Regions from separate parts of the Alicycliphilus sp. T452 genome, predicted to be linked through region 1. Evidence: predicted binding sites of a transcription regulator. Region 1 holds the regulator's gene; the other holds the start of a gene.
What was found. Region 1 encodes sigma-54, which starts transcription at its own class of promoters, with help from an activator protein. Its sites were predicted from a motif close to TGGCANGNAANCTGCTTT; they were not measured.
Positions count from the first base shown of each region.

Region 1 (7,212 bases):
GCAGCCGGCGCGCGGCGAGAAGGTGCTCGTGGAATTCGTCTCGGCCAACCCCACCGGCCCCCTGCACGTGGGCCACGGCCGCCAGGCCGCGATCGGCGACGCCATCAGCAACCTGTACGCCACCCAGGGCTGGCAGGTGCACCGCGAGTTCTATTACAACGACGCGGGCGTGCAGATCGACACGCTCACCAAGAGCACGCAGCTGCGCGCCAAGGGTTTCAAGCCCGGCGACGACTGCTGGCCCACCGACGCCGACAACCCGCTGGCCAAGAACTTCTACAACGGCGACTACATCCAGGACATCGCCAACGCCTTCCTCGCCAAGGCCACCGTCAAGGCCGACGACCGCGCGTTCACGGCCAATGGCGACGTGGAGGATGAGGGCAACATCCGCCAGTTCGCCGTGGCCTACCTGCGCAACGAGCAGGACAAGGACCTGCAGGCGTTCAACCTGCGATTCGACGAGTACTACCTGGAGTCCAGCCTCTACGCCAACGGCCACGTCGATGCCACCGTGGCCCGCCTGGTCGCCAACGGCAAGACCTACGAGCAGGACGGCGCGCTGTGGCTCAGGAGCACCGACTACGGCGACGACAAGGACCGCGTCATGCGCAAGCAGGACGGCACGTACACCTACTTCGTGCCCGACGTGGCCTACCACATCCAGAAATGGCAGCGGGGCTTCCGCAAGGTGGTGAACATCCAGGGCACGGACCACCACGGCACCATCGCCCGCGTGCGCGCCGGCCTGCAGGCGGCCGACGTGGGCATCCCCCAGGGCTACCCCGACTACGTGCTGCACACCATGGTGCGCGTGGTGCGCGGCGGCGAGGAGGTCAAGATCAGCAAGCGCGCGGGCAGCTACGTCACGCTGCGCGACCTGATCGAGTGGACCAGCAAGGACGCCGTGCGCTTCTTCCTGCTCTCGCGCAAGCCCGACACCGAGTACACCTTCGACGTGGACCTGGCAGTGGCGCAGAACAACGACAACCCCGTGTACTACGTGCAGTACGCCCATGCGCGCATCTGCTCGGTGCTGCGCGGCTGGCGCGAAGACTGCGACGTGGGCGCGCTCAGGGACGTGGACCTGTCCCCGCTGGAGGGGCCGCAGGCCCAGGCGCTGATGCTGCTGCTGGCCAGGTACCCCGAGATGCTCGCGGCCGCGGCCGCCGGCAACGCGCCGCACGACGTCACCTTCTACCTGCGCGACCTGGCCGCCGCCTACCACAGCTACTACGACGCCGAGCGCATTCTGGTGGACGACGAGCCGGTCAGGCTGGCGCGCCTGGCCCTCGTCGCCGCCACCGCCCAGGTGTTGCACAATGGCCTGGCGGTGCTGGGCGTGTCGGCGCCCGCCAGAATGTGAGTGACCACTGATATGAAAAAGCAGCAACGCGGCGGCACCATCGTGGGCTTCATCCTCGGGGTGATCGTCGGGCTGGGGGCGGCGCTGGCCGTTGCCGTCTACGTGACCAAGGTGCCCGTGCCCTTCCTGAACAAGAACGGCACGCGCGCGTCCGAGCAGGACGAGGCGCAGCGCAACAAGAACTGGGACCCGAACGCCCCTCTGTACGGCAAGAACCCGGCGCGCCCTGCCGCACCGGCCAGCGCGCCCGAGGGGGCCGTGGTGGCCACCCCGGCCGAGCCGGCGGCATCCGCCGCGGCGCCTGCGCCGCGCACGGCCGACAACCGGGCGAGTACGCCACAGCCGTCGGCGGACCCCCTGGGCGACCTGGCGCGCGCCAAGGCCAACGCCGCACCCGCGTCCGCCGGGACCGACCCGTTCCAGTATTTCGTCCAGGCCGGGGCCTTCCGCACCCAGCAGGATGCCGACGCGCAGCGCGCCAAGCTGGCCATGCTGGGCTGGGAGGCGCGCGTGAGCGAGCGCGAGACCAATGGCCGCACGGTGTTCCGCGTGCGCGTGGGCCCGTTCGCCAAGCGCGACGACGCCGAGTCGCTGAAGGAAAAACTCGACGGCGCGGGCGTGGACTCGGCGCTGGTGCGGGTGCAGCGCTGAACTTTTTGCCCTGGCCGATGCTCACAACCTTCCATACCGACCCTGGAGTGACCCCTACCCATGAAACGCCGTGAGTTTTCCCTGTCCGTCGCCTCTGCGGCCACCGCCGCCGCATTGGGTCTGCCCATCGCCACACCCGCCCTGGCGCAGGCACGCCAGTTCAAGGAGGGCAAGGACTACGTCAAGCTGGGCAAGCCCGCGGCCACCGAGGCGCCGGCCGGCAAGGTCGAGGTGATCGAGTTCTTCTGGTACAGCTGCCCGCACTGCAGTACTTTCGAGCCCAGCTTCGAGGCATGGGTCAAGACCGCGCCCAAGGACCTGCAGGTGCGCCGCGTGCCCGTCGCCTTCAACGCCAGCTTCGTGCCGCAGCAGAAGCTCTACTACGCGCTCGAGGGCATGGGCAAGCTGCCCGAACTGCACGCCAAGGTGTTCCGTGCCGTGCACGTGGAGCGGCAGGCGCTGAACAAGGACGACCTGATCTTCGACTGGATCGCCAAGCAGGGCGTGGACGTGGCGAAGTTCAAGGAAGTCTACGGCTCCTTCACCGTCGCCAACCAGGTGCGCAAGGCCTCGCAGCTGCAGGATGCCTACCAGATCGAGGGCGTGCCCTCCATGGGCGTGGCGGGCCGCTACTACACCGACGGCACCATGGCCGGCAACATGCAGAACGTGCTGCAGATCGTCGAGTACCTGGCCGGCGTGGCGCGCAAGGGGTGACGCCGCGCGTCTGCCCGGCACGAGGCGCGCCCCCGGGCGCGCTTTTTATTTGCGTCCACCGGGCTTGGCTCTGGCGGCGGCGAATGCGTCAGTACAATGACCGCAAGAATCGTGCCCTATGAGAATCCGACTGCCCTCCCTCCTTCTGCTTGGCGCCCTGGCACTGGCCTGGTTGCCGGGCGCGCATGCCGAGAAGGCTGACCGCAACAAGCCCATGAACATCGAGGCCGATGCGCTGCGCCACGACGAGCTCAAGCAGACCAGCGTGTTCACCGGCCATGTGGTCATGACCAAGGGCAGCATCGTGCTGCGCGGCGCGCAGCTGGACGTGCGCCAGGATCCCGATGGCTTCCAGTACGGCGTGGTGACGGCCGAATCGGGCAAGCGCGCCTTCTTCCGGCAAAAGCGCGACACGCCGCCGGGCCAGCCCGACGAGTTCGTCGAGGGCGAGGGCGAGGTCATCGAATACGACGGCCGTGCCGACACCGTGAAGTTCATCCGCCGCGCCGAGCTGCGCCGCTACCGCGAGGCCCAGCTCACCGACGAAGTCAAGGGCGCGGTCATCGTCTACAACAACCTCACAGACGTGTTCACCGTGGACGGGCAGAAGACCGCGCCGGCCGGCACCAGCGCGGGCACGCCCGGCGGCCGCGTGCGCGCCGTGCTGTCGCCCAAGGAGCCGGCCTCGGGCACGGCGCCGCCGCCCGCGCGCGCCGAGCCACCCGTGCTGCGCCCCACTCCCAGCCTGGGCGGCACGCAGTGAGCGCGGTCGTGGACGAGACGCGCACGCAGGGCGCGCCCGGGGCGCCGCAGGACGGCGCCAGCCGGCTGGAGGCGCTGCACCTGCAGAAGTCCTACGGCAGCCGCAAGGTGGTCAAGGACGTGTCGCTGGTCGTGCAGAAGGGCGAGGTGGTGGGGCTGCTGGGCCCCAACGGCGCGGGCAAGACCACGTCGTTCTACATGATCGTGGGCCTGGTGCGCAGCGACGGCGGCGACATCCGCATCGACGGCCACTCGGTGGCCAACATGCCCATCCACCGGCGCTCGCGCCTGGGCCTGTCCTACCTGCCGCAGGAGGCGTCGATCTTCCGCAAGCTTAACGTGGAGGACAACGTGCGCGCGGTGCTGGAGCTGCAGACCGGCGCGGACGGCCGGGCGCTGCCGCGCGGCGAGATCGAGCGCCGGCTCACCGAGCTGCTGCAGGAGCTGCGCGTGGACCACCTGCGCCAGTCGCCCGCGCTGGCGTTGTCGGGCGGCGAGCGCCGCCGCGTGGAGATCGCCCGGGCGCTGGCCACGCAGCCGCGCTTCATCCTGCTGGACGAGCCCTTCGCGGGCATCGACCCGATCGCCGTGATCGAGATCCAGCGCATCATCGGCTTCCTGAAGGCGCGCGGCATCGGCGTGCTCATCACCGACCACAACGTGCGCGAGACGCTGGGCATCTGCGACCACGCCTTCATCATCAGCGACGGCCATGTGCTCGCGCAGGGCACGCCGTCGGAAATCGTCGACAACGCGGAAGTGCGCCGGGTCTACCTGGGCGAGCACTTCCGCATGTGAGAGACATGGGCCGCGGTACGACACAAGGCCGGACGGCGGGTGCCGGGCCATGAAACCCAGCCTGTCGCTGCGCGTCTCGCAGCACCTGGCGCTCACGCCGCAGCTGCAGCAGTCCATCCGCCTGCTGCAGCTGTCCACGCTGGAGCTGGCGCAGGAGGTCGAGCAGATGCTCGACGAAAACCCCTTCCTGGAGCGCTCGGAGGACGATGCGCCGCCGGAGGAGCCGGGCGCGCCCCCTGCGGGCGAGCGCGGCAGCCAGGCCGAGGATGCTACGCCTTCAGGAGCTGCCGACGCAGACTGGTCGGGCGATGAAGGCCAAAACGACGCTGAAATGCCCGACATCGCCGCGCCCACCGACTGGGACGGCGACACCGACATCCCGGGCGACGACCGCGAGTGGGGGAGCGATGCGCCCGCAGGCGCCGGCAGCGGCTCCGGCGATGGCGACGAGGCCGACGCCGCGGACCTCGCGCACGGCCACGAATCGCTCGCCGACCACCTTGAGCGCCAGGCCCTGGCGCTGCGCCTGTCCGAGCTGGACATGGCGGCGCTGCGCTTTCTCATCGGCTCGCTCAACGACGACGGCTATCTGGACGAGCCGCTCGAATCCCTGGCCGCGAGCCTGGCGGACGAGGGCGACGCCGAGCAGCTCGACGAGCTGATGCACCGCCTGACCGTGGCCCTGCGCCTGCTGCAGAGCCTGGAGCCCGCGGGCGTGGGCGCGCGCGGGCTGGCCGAATGCCTGACGCTGCAGCTGCAGGCGCTGGACCGGGAAGAGGAGGGCGACCCCGAGGTGATCCAGGCCGCGCTGTGCATCTGCCGCCAGCCGCTCGACTTGCTGGCGCGGCGCGACGTGCGCCGCCTGGCCCAGGCCGCAGGCAGCAGCGACGACTGCACGCGCGCCGCCATGGCGCTGATCGCACGGCTGGAGCCGCGCCCCGGGCGGCGCTTCGCCGACGTGGAGCGCAACGTCATCGTGCCCGACGTGATCGTCCGGAAGACCGGGCGCGGCGCGCAGCAGAGCTTCAGCGTCCGCCTCAACCCCGACGTGATGCCGCGCCTGCGCGTGCACGACGTCTACGCCAACGCCCTGCGCGGCGGCAGCAAAGGCGACGGCCACCAGGCGCTGCAGGCCAGGCTGCAGGAGGCGCGCTGGTTCATCAAGAACATACAGCAGCGCTTCGACACCATCCTGCGCGTGTCCAGCGCCATCGTGGAGCGGCAGAAGAACTTCTTCGTGCATGGCGAGCTGGCCATGCGCCCGCTGGTGCTGCGCGAGATCGCCGACGAGCTCGGCCTGCACGAATCCACCATCAGCCGCGTGACCACGGCCAAGTACATGGCCACGCCCCAGGGCACGTTCGAGCTCAAGTACTTCTTCGGCTCGGGCCTGGGCACCGAGACCGGCGGCAGCGCGTCGAGCACGGCGGTGCGCGCGCTCATCCGGCAGTTCGTCGCCGCCGAGGACCCGCACAAGCCGCTGTCGGACGGCCAGATCGCCGACATGCTCAAGGAACAGGGCATAGAGTGCGCGCGCCGCACCGTGGCCAAGTACCGCGAGGCGCTGAAGATCGCGCCCGCCAACCTGCGCAAGGCGCTATAGAAAGAGATACCCCATGGCACGCATCGTCTTCGACCTGCCGGCGCACTTCGGCTTCAGCACCGAGCTGCAGGTCTACATCAGCCACGTCAACCAGGGCGGCCACCTGGACAACGCGCAGCTGCTCAGCCTGGTGTCGGAGGCGCGCGTGCGCTTCTTCCGCTCCCTGGGCTATGCCGAGGCGGACGTGGCGGGCCTGTCCACCGTGGTGGGCGACATGCTGGCGCAGTACAAGTCCGAGGCCTTCCATGGCGAGACGCTGCGCGTGCAGATGACGCCGCAGGACTTCAACCGCTACGGCTTCGACCTGGTGTTCCGCATGACGGAGAAGTCCCAGGGCCGCGAGGTCGCGCGCGGCAAGACCGGCATCGTCTTCATCGACCGGGCCGCGCGCAGGCCCGCGCCCATCCCCGAGCCCGTGCGCCAGCTGCTGCAGCGCGCCGCACAGCCGCAATGAACACCCTGCAACTCTTCCTGCCCTGCGCCGCCGGCGTCGAGGGCTTCCTGGCCGACGAGGTGCACGGCCTCACGGGCCTGTCCGGCCAGGACCTGCTGGTGGGCCGCGCCGGCGTGCTGGTGCGCGCCGCCTGGCGCGACGCGCTGCTTCTCAACCTGCACAGCCGCCTGGCCCAGCGCGTGCTGGTGCAGCTGGCCGAGCGGCCCTACCGCAGCGAGGACGACATCTACGCGCTGGCCGGCGACGTGGCCTGGGAGGCCTGGTTCACCCCGCGCCAGAGCTTCAAGGTGGAGGTGACGGCGCAGCACAGCCCGCTCAAGAGCCTGAACTTCGCCGCCCTGCGCGTGAAGGACGCCGTGGCCGACCGCTTCCGCGCCAAGGGCGGCAGCCGCCCCGACGTCGAGACGCGCTGGCCCGACGTGCGCATCCACCTGCACCTGACGCGCGAGCACGCCCAGCTGTACATCGACACCTCGGGCGAGCCGCTGTTCAAGCGCGGCTGGCGCGAGGACAAGGGCGACGCGCCGCTCAAGGAAACCCTGGCCGCAGCCATGATCGCGGCCACGGGCTGGGACCCGCATGGCGATGCGCCCATGCCGCTGTACGACCCCTGCTGCGGCAGCGGCACCGTGGTCATCGAGGCGGCGCAGATCGCCTGCCGCATCGCGCCCGGGCTCAGGCGCCGCTTCGGGTTCGAGAAGCTCCTGCCCTACCAGGCCCATGTCTGGTCCGCTATCAAAGAGGAAGCTACTGGCGCAGCCGTGGCAAGCCCTGTGCCCATTTTTGGCAGTGACGTATCGCACCGCATGGTGGACTTTGCCCAGCGCAACGCCGAGCGCGCCGGCGTGGCCGCCGCCGTGC
Region 1 is NZ_JBTNEH010000003.1:12,051-19,262, forward strand. It holds gene argS (arginine--tRNA ligase) at 1-1,366, shown strand, start outside; gene ACX12L_RS03085 (SPOR domain-containing protein) at 1,379-2,017, shown strand; gene ACX12L_RS03090 (thiol:disulfide interchange protein DsbA/DsbL) at 2,078-2,734, shown strand; gene lptA (lipopolysaccharide transport periplasmic protein LptA) at 2,853-3,497, shown strand; gene lptB (LPS export ABC transporter ATP-binding protein) at 3,494-4,294, shown strand; gene ACX12L_RS03105 (RNA polymerase factor sigma-54) at 4,344-5,897, shown strand; gene ACX12L_RS03110 (acyl-CoA thioesterase) at 5,911-6,351, shown strand; gene ACX12L_RS03115 (THUMP domain-containing class I SAM-dependent RNA methyltransferase) at 6,348-7,212, shown strand, end outside.

Region 2 (7,212 bases), on a different contig from region 1:
TGCGCTTCGAGCAGGAGACGCGCCTGTTTGCCGGCGCGCTGCAGCGGCGCATGGAGTCGCATACCGATCTGCTGCAGGGCATGCGCGGCCTGCTCACCGTGGACCCGCAGTTGCGACGCGCCGAGTTCGAGCGCGTGGCCAGCGAACTGTCGCTGGAGCGCAACCACCCCGGCGTGAAGAACATCAACTTCACCCGCTAAGTGCCCGGGGAGCAGCGCGCCGCCTTCGAGGCGCAGGCCCGCGGCGACGCCCACATGGACGGCAGCCTGCCCGGGGACTTCGCCGTCCACCCCGGGCAGGAGCGGCCCGAATACTATGTCGTCGATTTTCTCTGGCCCCAAGAGGGCAACGCCGATGTCCAGGGGCTGGAAATCCATTCGCAGCCAGACAACCTGGAAGCCATGCTGCGCGCGCGCGCTGGCGGCGAGCTGGTGGCATCGGCGCCCTTCGACCTGCACCAGGAGACCGAACGCCGCACCGGCATCACCATCCGCATCCCGGTGTTTGCCCATGGCGCGCCGCCGGGCCGGCGCGAGGCCGCGCGTTTCCTGGGCACCGTGGGCGTGAGCATGCGCATGGACGATATCGTGCAGGCGTTGCGCGGTGAAGGCTACCTCCAGGGGCTGGCGCTGGCCATGTCCGACATCGGCCCGGTCGGCGCAGCGGCGGGCGCCGCCGCCGTGCTGTTCGATTCCGCGGCCACGCCCGCCCATTCCGACATGAAGCGCGTGCAGGAGGTGCAGGTAGGCGGGCGGCGCTGGCGCCTGCAGTTCCAGCCGACGGGCGCCTTCCTGTCGGCCCAGGAGGCACGCCTGCCCTGGCTGCTGGGCCTGGGAGGCCTGTTGGTCACGGCGCTGCTCACGGCCATGGTCAGCATGCTGGTGCTGCGCCGCGTCCGGGCCCTGGGCGACGTGCGGCAGGCGGGCGTGGCGCTGCGCGAGAGCGAGGAGCGTTTTCGCGCCGTGTTCAGCCAGGCCGCCGTGGGCATGGCGCAGATCGACCTGCACAGCGACCGCATGGTGCGCGTGAACCGCAAGCTCTGCGACCTGCTGGGCTACACCGAGGCCGAACTGCAGCAGCTGCGCTTCCAGGACATCAGCGACCGGCGGGACCTGGACGCGGGCCTGGCCTTCATGGAGCGCATGCGCTCGGGCGAGATCAGTGAATTTCGCATGGAAAAGCGCTACCACCGCAAGGACGGGGAGATCGTGTGGGCGGAGCTCATGGTTTCGCGCCTGTGCCTGGCGGGCAGGCCCGACAGCCACCTGGCCGTGGTGCAGGACATCGGCGAGCGCAAGCAGATGGAGCAGGCCCTGAGCGACAGCGAGCAGCGCCTGCTCGGCATCCTCAACCACATGCCCGTGGGGGTGAACCTGGTGCGGGACAGGGCCATCGTGTTCCGCAACGACCGCCACGTGCAGATCTGCGGCTATGGCGCGCAGGAGGCGCCCGACGTGGACAGCTGGTGGCGCCTGGTCATGCCCGACGCCGCCGAGCGCCAGCAGGCGCGCGAGGCATGGAAGGCCGCCTGCGCGGCGGCGCGGCACGCTGCGGATGGCTCCATCCGTCCGGTGGAGTGCCGGATCACCTCCAAGGCGGGGCTGCCGCGCACCGTGGAGATATCGGGCGTGATGCTCGAAGACAGCCATATCGTGACCATGGTGGACCAGAGCCAGCGCAGGCAGGCCGAGGAAGAGGTGCGCTACCTGGCCTACAACGACCCGCTCACCGGGCTGCCCAACCGGCGCCTGCTGCTCGACCGCCTGCAGCAGGCCCTGGCGGTGAGCGCGCGCCACCAGCTGTGCGGCGCGGTGCTGATGCTGGACCTGGACAACTTCAAGCACATCAACGAGACCCAGGGCCACGACATGGGCGACCGCCTGCTGCACGCCGTGGCCCTGCGGCTGCGCGGCTGCATACCCGAGGACGACACGCTGGCGCGCCATGGCGGCGACGAGTTCGTCGTCGTGCTCAAGGACCTGGGGGGCAGCCCGCAGGAGGCCGCGACCCATGCCGAGGCCATGGGCCTGCAGATCCTGGACGCCATGCGCGAGCCCTTCGCGATCGGCGCCGGCGAGCCGCGCCACACCACGCTGAGCGTGGGCATCACCATCTTCCAGGGCCTGCGCGAATCGGCCGACGAGCTGCTCAAGCGCAGCGACATGGCCATGTACGAGGCCAAGGCCGCGGGCCGCGACGCCCTGCGTTTCTTCGACCCGCAGGTGCAGGCCCAGATGACGGCGCGCGTGGCGCTGGAGGCGGACATGCGCTCCGGCCTGGAGGCCGGCGAGTTCGAACTGTTCTACCAGCCCAAGATGGTTCGCGGGCGCATCACGGGCGCCGAGGCCCTGCTGCGCTGGAAGCATCCGGCCAAGGGCTACATCCCGCCGTCGGAATTCATCCCCCTGGCCGAGCAGTCCGGGCTCATCCTGCGCCTGGGGCAGTGGGTGATGCACGCGGCCTGCGAGCGGCTGGCACTGTGGAGCAGCCATCCGGTGCTGGGCCAGCTGTCGGTGGCCGTCAACGTGAGTCCGCGCCAGTTCCACGAGGCGAGCTTCGTGCCCGAGGTGCTGGAGGCGCTGGCCGGTACCGGGGCCGACGCGCGCCGGCTGCGGCTGGAGCTGACCGAGGGCCTGCTGCTGCAGGACGTGGAGGACACCGTCGCCAAGATGGTGCAACTGCGCGGCTATGGCGTGGGCTTCTCGCTGGACGACTTCGGCACGGGCTATTCCTCGCTGGCCTACCTGAAGCGCCTGCCGCTGCATGAGCTCAAGATCGACCAGAGCTTCGTGCGCGACGTGCTCACCGACCCCAACGACGCCGCCATCGCGCGCACCATCGTCGCGCTGGGCACCAGCCTGGGCCTGCAGGTCGTGGCCGAGGGCGTGGAAACCGAGGCACAGCGCGTCTTCCTGGAACGCAGCGGCTGCCACGCCTGGCAGGGCTATCTGCTGAGCCGGCCGCTGCCCGGGCTGGCCTTCGAGGACCTGGTGCTCGAACATGCCGCCAGCGCCGGCGCCACCGCCTGAATATTCCCTGGCATATGCAGGCGCTCGCGACCCTCGGCCTTTTCTTCGCCACGGCCCTGGCGGAAATCGTGGGCTGCTACCTGCCCTGGCTGTGGCTGCGCCAGGGGCGCAGCGCCTGGCTGCTGCTGCCGGCCGCCGCCAGCCTGGCGCTGTTCGCCTGGCTGCTCACGCTGCACCCGGCGGCGGCGGGCCGCGTGTACGCGGCCTACGGCGGCGTCTACGTGGCCGTGGCGCTGGCCTGGCTGTGGGCCGTGGACGGCATACGCCCCGGCCCCTGGGACTGGCTGGGCGTGGCCGTCACGCTGTGCGGCATGGCCATCATCGCGTTCGCGCCGCGCGGCTGAGTTTCTCGCTCTTCAATCCATAGCTGCCGCCGCTTGCTGGATGGGCGCTGGAGGCATTTTTTGCCATAAATGCACGGCGGGCTGCCCAAAAACGAAGAAGCGCCCGGCGGGCGCTTCTTGCGGGGGGCAGGGCGAGCAAATCGCCCGCTGTCTCAAGCCTTGCGGCGGCGTGCCAGCCCGGCACCGAGCAGGCCCAGGCCCACCAGCGCGAGCGAGGCGGGCTCGGGAACCTGCGAGCCGCCGCAACCGGCCGTGCCCACGATGCAGCCCGCGAATTCACGCGACCCGCCACCGGTGCCAACGCTTTGGAACTTCACGCTGTAGGGGCTCGTGAACTCGATCCCGTTCGTGAGGAAGTTCCCCGAGGTGCCCAGCGTCAGGGTGAAGGACTCGATCAACCCTTCGCCAACGCCCTGGTTGCCACCGCCGGAGCAGTTGTTCCCATCCCAGAGGCACAGGTCCACCGATTGGAAGGACGGGAAGTTGACGTTCCGCGAAGCCCCCCAGCCTCCGTTGGCTGCGGCGGATATCAATGTGGGGCTCACGATGTCGATCCCGAACGACGTCAGCCGGTTATTCCCCGGGCCGGAGGAGTCGTTCGAGATCTGCACCCCGAAGACCGCTTGCGTGGCGGTCAGCGAGGTGAGGGTGAACTGCACCGTCGCGGACAGCGTGGCGCCCTGGTAGGTCGTCGAATACAGGATGGAGCTGATGTCCCCTGCGTTGTCGAAAAGCATGACCGAGGCATTGGCGCTGCCGACTCCCGCCAGGCCACAGCACAGGGCGACGGCTTGCAGAGCTTTCTTGAGTTTCATGGTGGGGCCCTCCGGGGTTCATGTATGTATGTGCAGTTACAAGCATGATCCATGCCAAAATAAAAAGCGTATTCGATTCAATGGCTTGGCCCGGGAGGCAAGCGTGATGGCCGCCGCGGTGTAAAGAAAACCGACAGTCACGGGTCAGATCGCTGTGGGGCAGGGGCGGGCGGGCATGCGCATGCCGCGCAGCGGCGCCATCGGCTCAGTTAACATCCACCCTTTGAACCGCCGGGTACGCCAGCGGCGCGGTGTTACAGTAATTCGTGCGTCTCAACTCGATCAAACTCGCCGGCTTCAAGTCGTTCGCCGAGCCCACCAACTTCATGCTTCCGGGCCAGCTGGTGGGCGTGGTGGGCCCCAACGGCTGCGGCAAGTCCAACATCATGGACGCCGTGCGCTGGGTGCTGGGCGAGTCCAAGGCCAGCGAGCTGCGCGGCGAGTCCATGCAGGACGTGATCTTCAACGGCACCACGAGCCGCAAGCCCGCCAGCCGCGCCAGCGTGGAGCTGATCTTCGACAACGCCGACCACCGCGCCGGCGGCCAGTGGAACCAGTTCACCGAGATCGCCGTCAAGCGCGTGCTCACGCGCGACGGCACGAGCAGCTACTACATCAACAACCAGCCGGTGCGCCGGCGCGACGTGCAGGACGTGTTCCTGGGCACGGGCCTGGGCCCGCGCGCCTACGCCATCATCGGCCAGGGCACGATCAGCCGCATCATCGAGAGCCGCCCCGAGGAGCTGCGCCTGTTCCTGGAGGAAGCCGCGGGCGTCTCCAAGTACAAGGAGCGTCGGCGCGAGACCGAGAACCGCCTGGCCGACACGCGCGAGAACCTCACGCGCGTGGAGGACATCCTGCGCGAGCTCAACGCCAACCTCGAGAAGCTGGAGAAGCAGGCCGAGGTGGCGGCCAAATACAACGCCCTGCAGCAGGACGTGACGCTCAAGCAGCACCAGCTGTGGTACTTGAAGCGCGCCGACGCCGAGGCCGAGCAGGCCCGCGTGCGCACCGAGGGCCTGCAGGCCGTGAACGACCTGGAATCGCGCATGGCCGACCTGCGCAGCGTGGAGGCGGACCTGGAGACCATACGCCAGGCGCACTACGAGGCCGGCGACCAGGTCAACCAGGCCCAGGGCAAGCTGTACGAGGCCACGGCCGAAGTGGGCAAGCTGGAGGCCGAGATCCGCTACGTGGTCGAGGGCCGCCAGCGCGTGGAGCAGCGCCTGGTGCAGCTGGCCGCGCAGATCCAGGACTGGTCCGCGCGCAAGGAGGAGGCCGAGGCCGAGCTGGAAACCCTCGAAGGCGCGGGCATGAATGCCGAGGAGCAGGCCGAGCTGCTCGCCGCCCAGGTGGAGGAACAGGCCGCCCAGCTTCCCGAGCTGGAGGACGCCCTGCGCCAGAGCCAGCAGCGCAGCGAGGAGCAGCGCGCCGCCGTGGTGCAGGTCCAGCAGCAGATCCAGGTGCTGGCCGCCGAGCAGCGCAGCCTGGACGAGCAAAGCCGCCAGCTCGACGCGCGCTTCGAGCGCCTGCGCGCCGACAGGAACGCGCTGGCCGCGCCCGACGAGGCGCGCCTGGCCCAGCTGCGCCAGCAATGGGACGAGGCGCAGGAAGCCGCCGAGATGGCCGAGGCGCGCCTGGCCGAGCTGCAGGACAGCGTGCCCCAGCTCGACGAGGAGCGCCGCGCGCGCCAGCAGGCCGTGAACCAGGAGACCGCGCGCCAGGCCGACCTGTCGGCGCGCCTGGAGGCGCTCAAGGCGCTGCAGGAAAAGGTGAAAGTGGATGGCAAGCTCCAGCCCTGGCTCGCCAGGCATGGGCTGGACGGGCTGCAGGGCCTGTGGAGCCGCATCCACATCGAGCCCGGCTGGGAGAACGCGCTGGAGGCCGCGCTGCGCGAGCGCCTGTCCGCGCTGCCCGTGGGCCGGCTGGACATGGTGCGCGGCTTTCTCGGCGCGGGCGGGCAGGACGCGCCGCCCGCACGCCTGGCCTTCTACAGCGCGCCGGCCGCCCCCGCGCCCGACGCGAGCGCGCGCCAGCCACGCCTGTCCGACCTGCTGCGCGTGCACGACGCGGGCCTGCGCGCCGTGCTCGTGGACTGGCTGCAGGGCTGCTACACCGCGCCGTCGCTCGACGAGGCGCTGGCCCAGCGCGCGCAGCTGCAGCCGGGCGAGGCCTTCTACGTGGCCGGCGGCCACGCCGTGGGCGCGCACAGCCTGAGCTTCTACGCGCAGGACTCGGAGCAGTCGGGCCTGCTCGCGCGCGCGCAGGAGATCGAGCACCTGGAGAAAGAGCTGCGCGCCCAGGCCCTGATCGCCGAGGAGGCGCGCACGGCCCTGGTGCGCGCCGAGGCCGCGTACGCCGACGCCTCGCAGCGCCTCGTCGCCGCGCGCCGCGAGGCCACCGAGGCCCAGGGCCGCGCGCACGAGCTGCAGGTGGAGACCCTGCGCCTGGCCCAGCTGGCCGAGCAGACCCGCGCGCGCAGCGAGCAGATCGGCGCCGACCTGGCCGAGGTCGAGGCGCAGCTCGCCGACCTGCAGGAGCGCCGCGTGGCATCGGAGGCGCGTTTCGAGGAGCTCGACATGCAGCTCGCCGACAGCCAGGAGCGCCACGCCCAGCTGGGTGACCGCGTGATCGAGGCCGAGCGGCGCCTGGCCGAATGCCGCGAGCAGCAGCGCCAGCTGGAGCGGCGCGTGCAGGAGGCCCAGTTCTCCCACCGCAGCCTGCAGGCGCGCCGCGCCGAGCTCGCGCGCACCGTGGACACGGCGGCCACGCAGGCCCGCACGCTGCACGACGAGCGCCAGCGCGCGCAGGACGAGCTCGCGCGGCTGTCCGACGCCGCGGCCCAGGGCGGGCTGCAGCAGGCGCTGGAGCTGAAGATGGAGCGCGAAAAGCAGCTCGGCGCGCAGCGCAGCCAGTACGACGAGCTCACGGCCCGGCTGCGCGCCAGCGACGAGCGGCGCATGCAGCACGAACGCCAGCTCGACCCGCTGCGCGCGCGCATCACGGAATTCCAGCTCAAGGAGC
Region 2 is NZ_JBTNEH010000010.1:69,179-76,390, reverse strand. It holds partial or broken gene ACX12L_RS11010 (bifunctional diguanylate cyclase/phosphodiesterase) at 1-3,029, shown strand, start outside; gene ACX12L_RS11005 (YnfA family protein) at 3,044-3,373, shown strand; gene ACX12L_RS11000 (cistern family PEP-CTERM protein) at 3,526-4,188, opposite strand; gene smc (chromosome segregation protein SMC) at 4,455-7,212, shown strand, end outside.
Region 2: ACX12L_RS11000 (cistern family PEP-CTERM protein) is a predicted target of sigma-54. The motif match lies at 4,228-4,245, and genes of this name have one in related genera.